Prosthecomicrobium sp. N25: one gene and its partner. Each later gene encodes a partner of the first gene's protein in a complex. Links are inferred from orthologs where the notes say so. Each region holds a gene or a part of one and is shown on either strand. Other genes may lie near its edges.

Region 1 (3,656 bases):
CGCGCGCGGCAAGGCCGTCGCGGAGGCGGAGAGCGAGGACGTGCGCGCCTACATGGGCGATCTCGCGGCCCGGGGATTCGCGGCCACCAGCCAGGCGCGGCGGCTCTCGGCCCTGCGGCAGTTTCAGAAGTTCCTGTACGCGGAGGGCGTTCGGTCCGGGGACCCTACGGGCACGGTCGACGGTCCGAAGCGCGGGCGGGCGCTGCCCAAGGTGCTGTCGAGGGCGGAGGTCGACCGGCTCATCGAGGCCGCGGAGGCCGACACCCGGCGCACCGACTTCACGGATGCGGCGCGGCTGCGCGCGCTGCGGCTCTCGGCCCTGCTGGAGGTCGCCTACGCGACGGGCCTGCGCGTCTCCGAACTGGTCGGGCTTCCGGCCAGGGCAGGTACGGGGGACCTGCCGGTCCTCAGGGTGCGGGGCAAGGGCAACAAGGAGCGGATCGTGCCGATCGGAGGCAAGGCCGAGGCGGCGCTCGCCCGCTGGCGGGCCGCCGCCGCCGCGGCCGGCACGGCGAACGATGCCTGGCTCTTCCCCTCGGTCGGGGAAACCGGCCATTTCACCCGGCAGGCCTTCGCGCGCGATCTCAAGGCGTTGGCCGTGAAGGCCGGAGTGCCGCCGGACCGGCTGTCGCCCCACGTGCTGCGCCACGCCTTCGCGAGCCACATCCTGGAGAACGGGGCGGACCTGCGCGTCGTTCAGGAGCTCCTCGGCCATGCGGACATCTCGACCACCCAGATCTACACGCACGTGCTCGAGGAACGGCTGAAGCGGCTCGTCGCCGAGCACCATCCGATGGCGTGGGAGTGACTTGGCGGCAGTCCGTCTCCGCCTTGACTTTGCCCCGCGCGCGTGGCCTTCCTCCGCCGTCCCACCCACTCCCTCCCGCCTCCGAGCCCTCATGCGCAGCTATCTCGAATTCGAAAAGCCCGTCGCGGACCTCGAAGGGCAGATCCAGGAACTGCGGGTGCTCGCCGAGCGGGGCGAGGCGGTCGACGTCAAGGAGGAGATCGAGCGGCTGGAGGCGAAGGCCGCGCAGGCCATGCAGGACCTCTACCAGAAGCTCACGCCCTGGCAGAAGACGCAGGTCGCGCGCCATCCGGACCGTCCGCATTTCGTCGACTACGTGGGCCGGCTGATCGAGGATTTCACGCCGCTCGCCGGTGACCGCAAGTTCGCCGAGGATGCCGCCATCATGGGCGGCTTCGGGCGGTTCCGGGGCCTGTCGGTCGCGGTTCTGGGGCACGAGAAGGGGTCCGACACGGCGAGCCGCATCGAGCACAACTTCGGCATGGCGCGGCCGGAGGGCTACCGCAAGGCGGTGCGCCTGATGGAGCTCGCCGACCGCTTCGACGTGCCGGTGATCAGCCTCATCGACACCGCGGGCGCCTATCCGGGCATCGGCGCGGAGGAGCGCGGTCAGGCCGAGGCGATCGCGCGGTCCACCGACGCGTGCCTGGCGCTCGGCGTGCCCAACGTGGCGGTCGTCATCGGCGAGGGCGGATCGGGCGGTGCCATCGCGATCGCGACGGCGAACCGGGTCTTCATGCTCGAGCACGCGATCTACAGCGTGATCTCGCCGGAGGGGGCGGCCTCGATCCTGTGGCGCGATCCGGCCAAGGCGCAGGACGCGGCGACCAACATGAAGATCACCGCGCAGGACCTGGTGAAGTTCAAGATCGTCGACGGGGTGATTCCGGAGCCGGTCGGGGGCGCCCACCGGGCCCCGGAGGCGGTGATCGACGCCACCGGCCAGGCGATCGCGCAGGCGCTGGAGGGGCTCAAGGACCTGCCTCGCGAGGACATCCGGCGCATGCGCCGGGAGAAGTTCCTGACGCTCGGGCGGACGCTCTGACGGTCCCGATCCGGGACGGTTCCGAAAGCTTTCGGAAAGCCTGCCCGGCTGGGCGACACGCTTTTGCCGTAAAGAGAATCTTCCGCTACACTTGGTCGAAGAGACGACCGTCGTCCGGCGTGCCCGGAGTTAAGAAGTCGTCAATCATACCGGCCCTAGGGTCGGGGGTGCCGGGACCGGCGATGGCCGTCGTCCCGACCCGGTCAACGGATGGGTGCCCGATGGTGTCTCGGAAGTCCGCTCGCCTCCTCGTCCTCGCGAGCCTCGCGCTCGGGCTCGGTGCCTGCCAGGAAGAGCATGGGTTCGTCGCCAGCACGTCCGGCAAGGCGACGCGTCCGCTTCGCCCGGAAATGCTCGAGCTGATGGCCAAGAAGGACATGCGGAAGGAGGATCCGATCCTCATCCGCATTTACAAGCAGGATTCGACCCTCGAGGTCTGGAAGCGCGACAAGACCGGCAAGTACGCCTTCCTGAAGGACTACAAGATCTGCGCCTGGGGCGGCACGGTCGGACCGAAGGTCAAGGAGGGCGACAAGCAGTCGCCCGAGGGCTTCTACACGGTCACGCCGTGGCGGATGAACCCGAATTCGCAGTACCACCTGTCCTTCGACGTCGGCTTCCCGAACGCCTTCGACCGAGCCTACGGGCGCACGGGCGCCGCCATCATGGTGCACGGCGCCTGCTCGTCGGCCGGCTGCTTCGCCATGACGGACGGCCAGGTCGAGGAGATCTACGCACTCGCCCGCGAGGCGCTCGCCGGCGGACAGCCCTCGTTCCAGGTGCAATCCTATCCGTTCCGCATGACCGCGCAGAACATGGCGCGCAACCGGCACAATCCGAACTACGCCTTCTGGAAGAACCTGAAGGAAGGCGCGGACCACTTCGAGGTGACGAAGCTCGAGCCCAAGGTGGACGTCTGCGAGAAGCGCTACGTCTTCAACGCGCAGCCGAAGGACGCCGGATCGACCGCCTTCAACGCCGTGGGCGCCTGCCCGACCTACGAGGTCCCGGCCCATATCGAGATGGCGGTCGCCGCCAAGGCGAAGGCGGACGACGCCGAGACCGCGACGCTGGTCGCCTCGCTCGACGAGAAGGACAAGGCGGCCGCCGAGGTCGCGCTCGCCAAGACGCTGGAGGCTGCGAAGCCGAAGGCGGAGGGTGCCATGCTGGCTTCGATCTTCCGGGGCGGCGTGACCGAGACCGCGTCTGCGGCGCCGGCCATGACGCCGATCGCGGTGCCGATCCCGCGGGCCGCGCCGAACCGGCCGGCCGGCACGGCGGTGGCGACGGCCGAGACCCGGTCGGAGCCCGGCATGGTCGACCGCCTGTTCAGCTTCGGGTCCAAGTCCGAGCCGGAGAACCCGGGACGCGACGCCATCGCGGCCACCGGCTCTGTGGCGGCCACCGGCTCGGTGGCGGCGACCGGTACTGCTGCGGCGACCGGCTCGACTCCGGCGGCCGGGGCCGCGTCTCCGCTGCCCTCTCCGCCGGTACCGGCCGCCCCGTCGGCCAAGCCCGCGGTCGCGGCGGCTCCCACCGGCAAGCCCGAGGTTCAGCCGGCTCCGGCCGTCTCCGCTTCCGCGGTGCAGTCGGCGCCCAAGACCGAGCGGTCCTTCTGGCAGAAGATCAATCCCTTCGGATCCTGACCCGGCAATCGCCGCGGACCGGAGCGGAACGAGAAAAGGGCGGGCCCCGCAGGACCCGCCCTTTCGGCGCTTTTCAACGGTCGATGTGCGCCTTTACTTGAGCAGCCGGACGGACGGCAGGTAGGCGACGATCTCCGGCAGCTTGGCGGTGACGAAG
Region 2 (2,894 bases), on another replicon or contig:
TGGCCGCCGTCGAGCCAGACCTCGGCGCCCGCGGGGGCGAGCGCCGTGAGCGGCCCGGGGCCGAGCCGCTGCATGCGGGCCGGCCATTCCACCGTCTCCAGGCCGCGGCTGACGGCATCAGTGGTCAGCGGGACCCGGGCGGCGCGCAGGGCCGCGATGGCGGTGCCGGCGTTGACGTACTGGTGGCGGCCGAGGAGGCGCGGGGCGGAGAGATCGAGGAGCCCGTCCTCGTCCTGGTAGACGAGCCGTCCGTTCTCCTGGCCGGCGGTCCAGTCCTCGCCGCCGAGGCGCAGCCGCACCCCCTCGCGGGCGGCACGGCGGCGGAGCACGTCCTCGACCTCGGGCACCTGGGGCGAAGAGACGGCGGCGGCGCCGCGCTTGATGATGCCGGCCTTCTGCTCGGCGATGCCGGCGATGGTGTCGCCGAGGAACTTCTCGTGGTCGAGGGAGATCGACGTGATGGCCGAGACGAGCGGCGCCGGCACCACGTTGGTGGCGTCGAGCCGGCCGCCGAGGCCGACCTCCAGGAGGGTGTAGTCGGCCGGGTTGTCGGCGAAGAGCATGAAGGCGGCGACCGTGGTCAGTTCGAAGAAGGTGATCGGCGCGCCGGCGTTCGCCCGCTCGGCCTCCAGAATCGCGGCCGCCATGACGTCGTCCTCGACGAGCCTGCCGCCGCCGGGGCGGCCGAGGCGGATCCGCTCGTTGAAACGGACGAGATGGGGCGAGGTGTAGACGTGGCAGGTCTTGCCCGACGCCTCCAGGATCGCGCGCGAGAAGGCGGTGACCGAGCCCTTTCCGTTGGTGCCGGCGATGTGGATCACCGGCGGGATGCGCCTGTGGGGGTCGCCCAGGGTGGCGAGCAGCCTTTCGATGCGGTCGAGGCCGAGATCCCAGCCGGCGGGGATCGCCATGGTGAGCCGGTCGAGCAGGGCGTCGAGCGCAGACGGGGACATCGGGTGTTCAAGGCTCCTCTGGCGCCGGACCGGGAGGGGCCGGACGCGGGTCGGGGACCCGGACGCGGGTCACGGGACCCGGACGGGAAGTCCAGGGTCAGGCCGCGGCCTCGGTCGGGGCCGCCTCCGGCTCCTCGACTTGCACCTTCGGCGTCTTGGTGAGGAGGTGGCAGAGGCGCGACAAAGTCGCGCGCAACTCCAGTCGGCCGACCACCATGTCGACCATGCCGTGCTGGAGCAGGTACTCGGAGCGCTGGAACCCTTCCGGCAGCTTCTCGCGGATGGTCTGCTCGATCACGCGCGGGCCGGCGAAGCCGATGAGCGCGCCGGGTTCGGCGATGTGCACGTCGCCCAGCATGGCGTAGGAGGCGGTGACCCCGCCCGTCGTCGGGTTGGTGAGCACGACGATGTAGGGCAGCCGGGCCTCGCGGAGCGCCTGGATGGCCACCGTCGTGCGCGGCATCTGCATGAGGGAGAGGATGCCCTCCTGCATGCGCGCGCCGCCGGAGGCCGCGAAGAGGATGAAGGGAGCGAGCTTGTCGCGCGCCGTCATCATGCCGGCGATGATCGCCTCGCCGGCCGCCATGCCGAGGGAGCCGCCCATGAACTCGAAGTCCTGGACGGCGGCGACGACGGTCAGGCCATCGAGGGTGCCGTGGCCGAGCAGGACCGCGTCCTCGTTGCCGGTCTTCGCCTTGGCGTCCTTCAGCCGGTCGGTGTAGCGGCGCTCGTCACGGAACTTGAGCGGGTCGACGGGAACCCCCGGCACCGGGATGGTCTCGTATTTGGCGCCGTCGAAGAGGACCTCGAGCCGGCGCCGGGCCGGCATGCGCATGTGGTAGCCGGAGGACGGAATGACGAACTGGTTCGCCTCCAGGTCGCGGTGGAAGACCATCTCGCCGGTCTCGGGACACTTGATCCAGAGATTGTCGGGGGTCTCGCGCTTCGTCAGCAGGCTCTTGATCTTCGGCCGGACGACGTTGGTGAGCCAGTTCACGGGGGTCCACTCCGGTTGGGGAGCCCCGAGTCCCGGGGCCCCACGTGCTCTCACGTGCCTACACCGGCTTTCCGGCAGAGCCAAGGCATCGCCGCGCCTGCATCCGAGCCATAGCGGCGATACCCGCCGCGCGGCGGCCTGCGGGCGACATCGGGTCGCCCGAACCCGTCAGGCAGCGGTTTCCCGGCGGGCCGAGCGGACGCCCGCGGCGAGATCGGCGACGAAAGCGGTCACGGCCGGCACGGTCGCACCGGTGGCGCGGCCCTCGGCGTCCAGGGTCGCCGCGAGGGCATTGACGAGCGCGGAGCCGACGACCACGCCGTCCGCGTCGCGACCGATCGTGCGGGCCTGTTCGGCTGTCTTGACGCCGAAGCCCACCGCGACGGGCAGCCGGGTGTGGCGCTTGATGCGCTCCACCGCGCCGGCGACGCGGACGGCGTCCGGCGAGGCCGTGCCGGTGATGCCGAGGATCGAGACGTAGTAGACGAAGCCGGAGGTGTTGGCGAGGACGGCGGGCAGGCGCCGGTCGTCGGTCGTCGGGGTCGCCAGCCGGATGAAGTTGATGCCGCGCGCCATGGCGGGAACGCAGAGCTCGTCGTCGGCCTCGGGCGGCAGGTCGACGATGATCAGGCCGTCGACGCCGGCCGCCTTGGCGGCGTCCAGGAAGGCCTCCGGTCCCCAGGAATAGATGGGGTTGTAGTAGCCCATCAGCACGATCGGCGTGGTCCGGTCGGTCTCGCGGAATTCGCGCACCATCTGGAGCGTGCGGACCATGGTCTGGCCGCCGAGCAGCGCCCGCCGCCCGGAGGCCTGGATGGCGGGCCCGTCCGCCATCGGGTCGGAGAAGGGCATGCCCATCTCGATCACGTCCGCGCCGGCTCCGGGCAGCGCCTTCAGGATGGCGAGCGAGGTGGCGTAGTCGGGATCGCCGGCCGTCACAAAGG

Evidence for each region. Proteins that work in one complex are often made in the same cells at the same time.
Region 2: the proteins of WBG79_RS18965 (region 1) and accD are in contact, whole or in part, in a solved structure (PDB 8UXZ), measured with the Escherichia coli proteins. The link is inferred for Prosthecomicrobium sp. N25 from one-to-one orthologs.

Annotation. Positions count from the first base shown.
Region 1 is NZ_JBBCAT010000002.1:886,267-889,922, forward strand. What follows is about bases 1-2,876. They hold WBG79_RS18965 (acetyl-CoA carboxylase carboxyltransferase subunit alpha), read left to right. Parts: upstream 1-899; coding sequence 900-1,853; downstream 1,854-2,876. Other genes in these bases: WBG79_RS18960 (site-specific tyrosine recombinase XerD), read left to right, coding at 1-808; WBG79_RS18970 (murein L,D-transpeptidase family protein), read left to right, coding at 2,075-2,876. Also shown: more of WBG79_RS18970, read left to right, coding at 2,877-3,499; WBG79_RS18975 (TadE/TadG family type IV pilus assembly protein), read right to left, coding at 3,593-3,656. UniProt on the Escherichia coli protein: Component of the acetyl coenzyme A carboxylase (ACC) complex. First, biotin carboxylase catalyzes the carboxylation of biotin on its carrier protein (BCCP) and then the CO(2) group is transferred by the carboxyltransferase to acetyl-CoA to form malonyl-CoA.
Region 2 is NZ_JBBCAT010000001.1:611,386-614,279, reverse strand. Bases 1-2,871 are described here. They hold accD (acetyl-CoA carboxylase, carboxyltransferase subunit beta), read right to left. Parts: upstream 1,951-2,871; coding sequence 1,051-1,950; downstream 1-1,050. Other genes in these bases: trpA (tryptophan synthase subunit alpha), read right to left, coding at 2,119-2,871; WBG79_RS02880 (bifunctional folylpolyglutamate synthase/dihydrofolate synthase), read right to left, coding at 1-953. In the rest of the region: more of trpA, read right to left, coding at 2,872-2,894.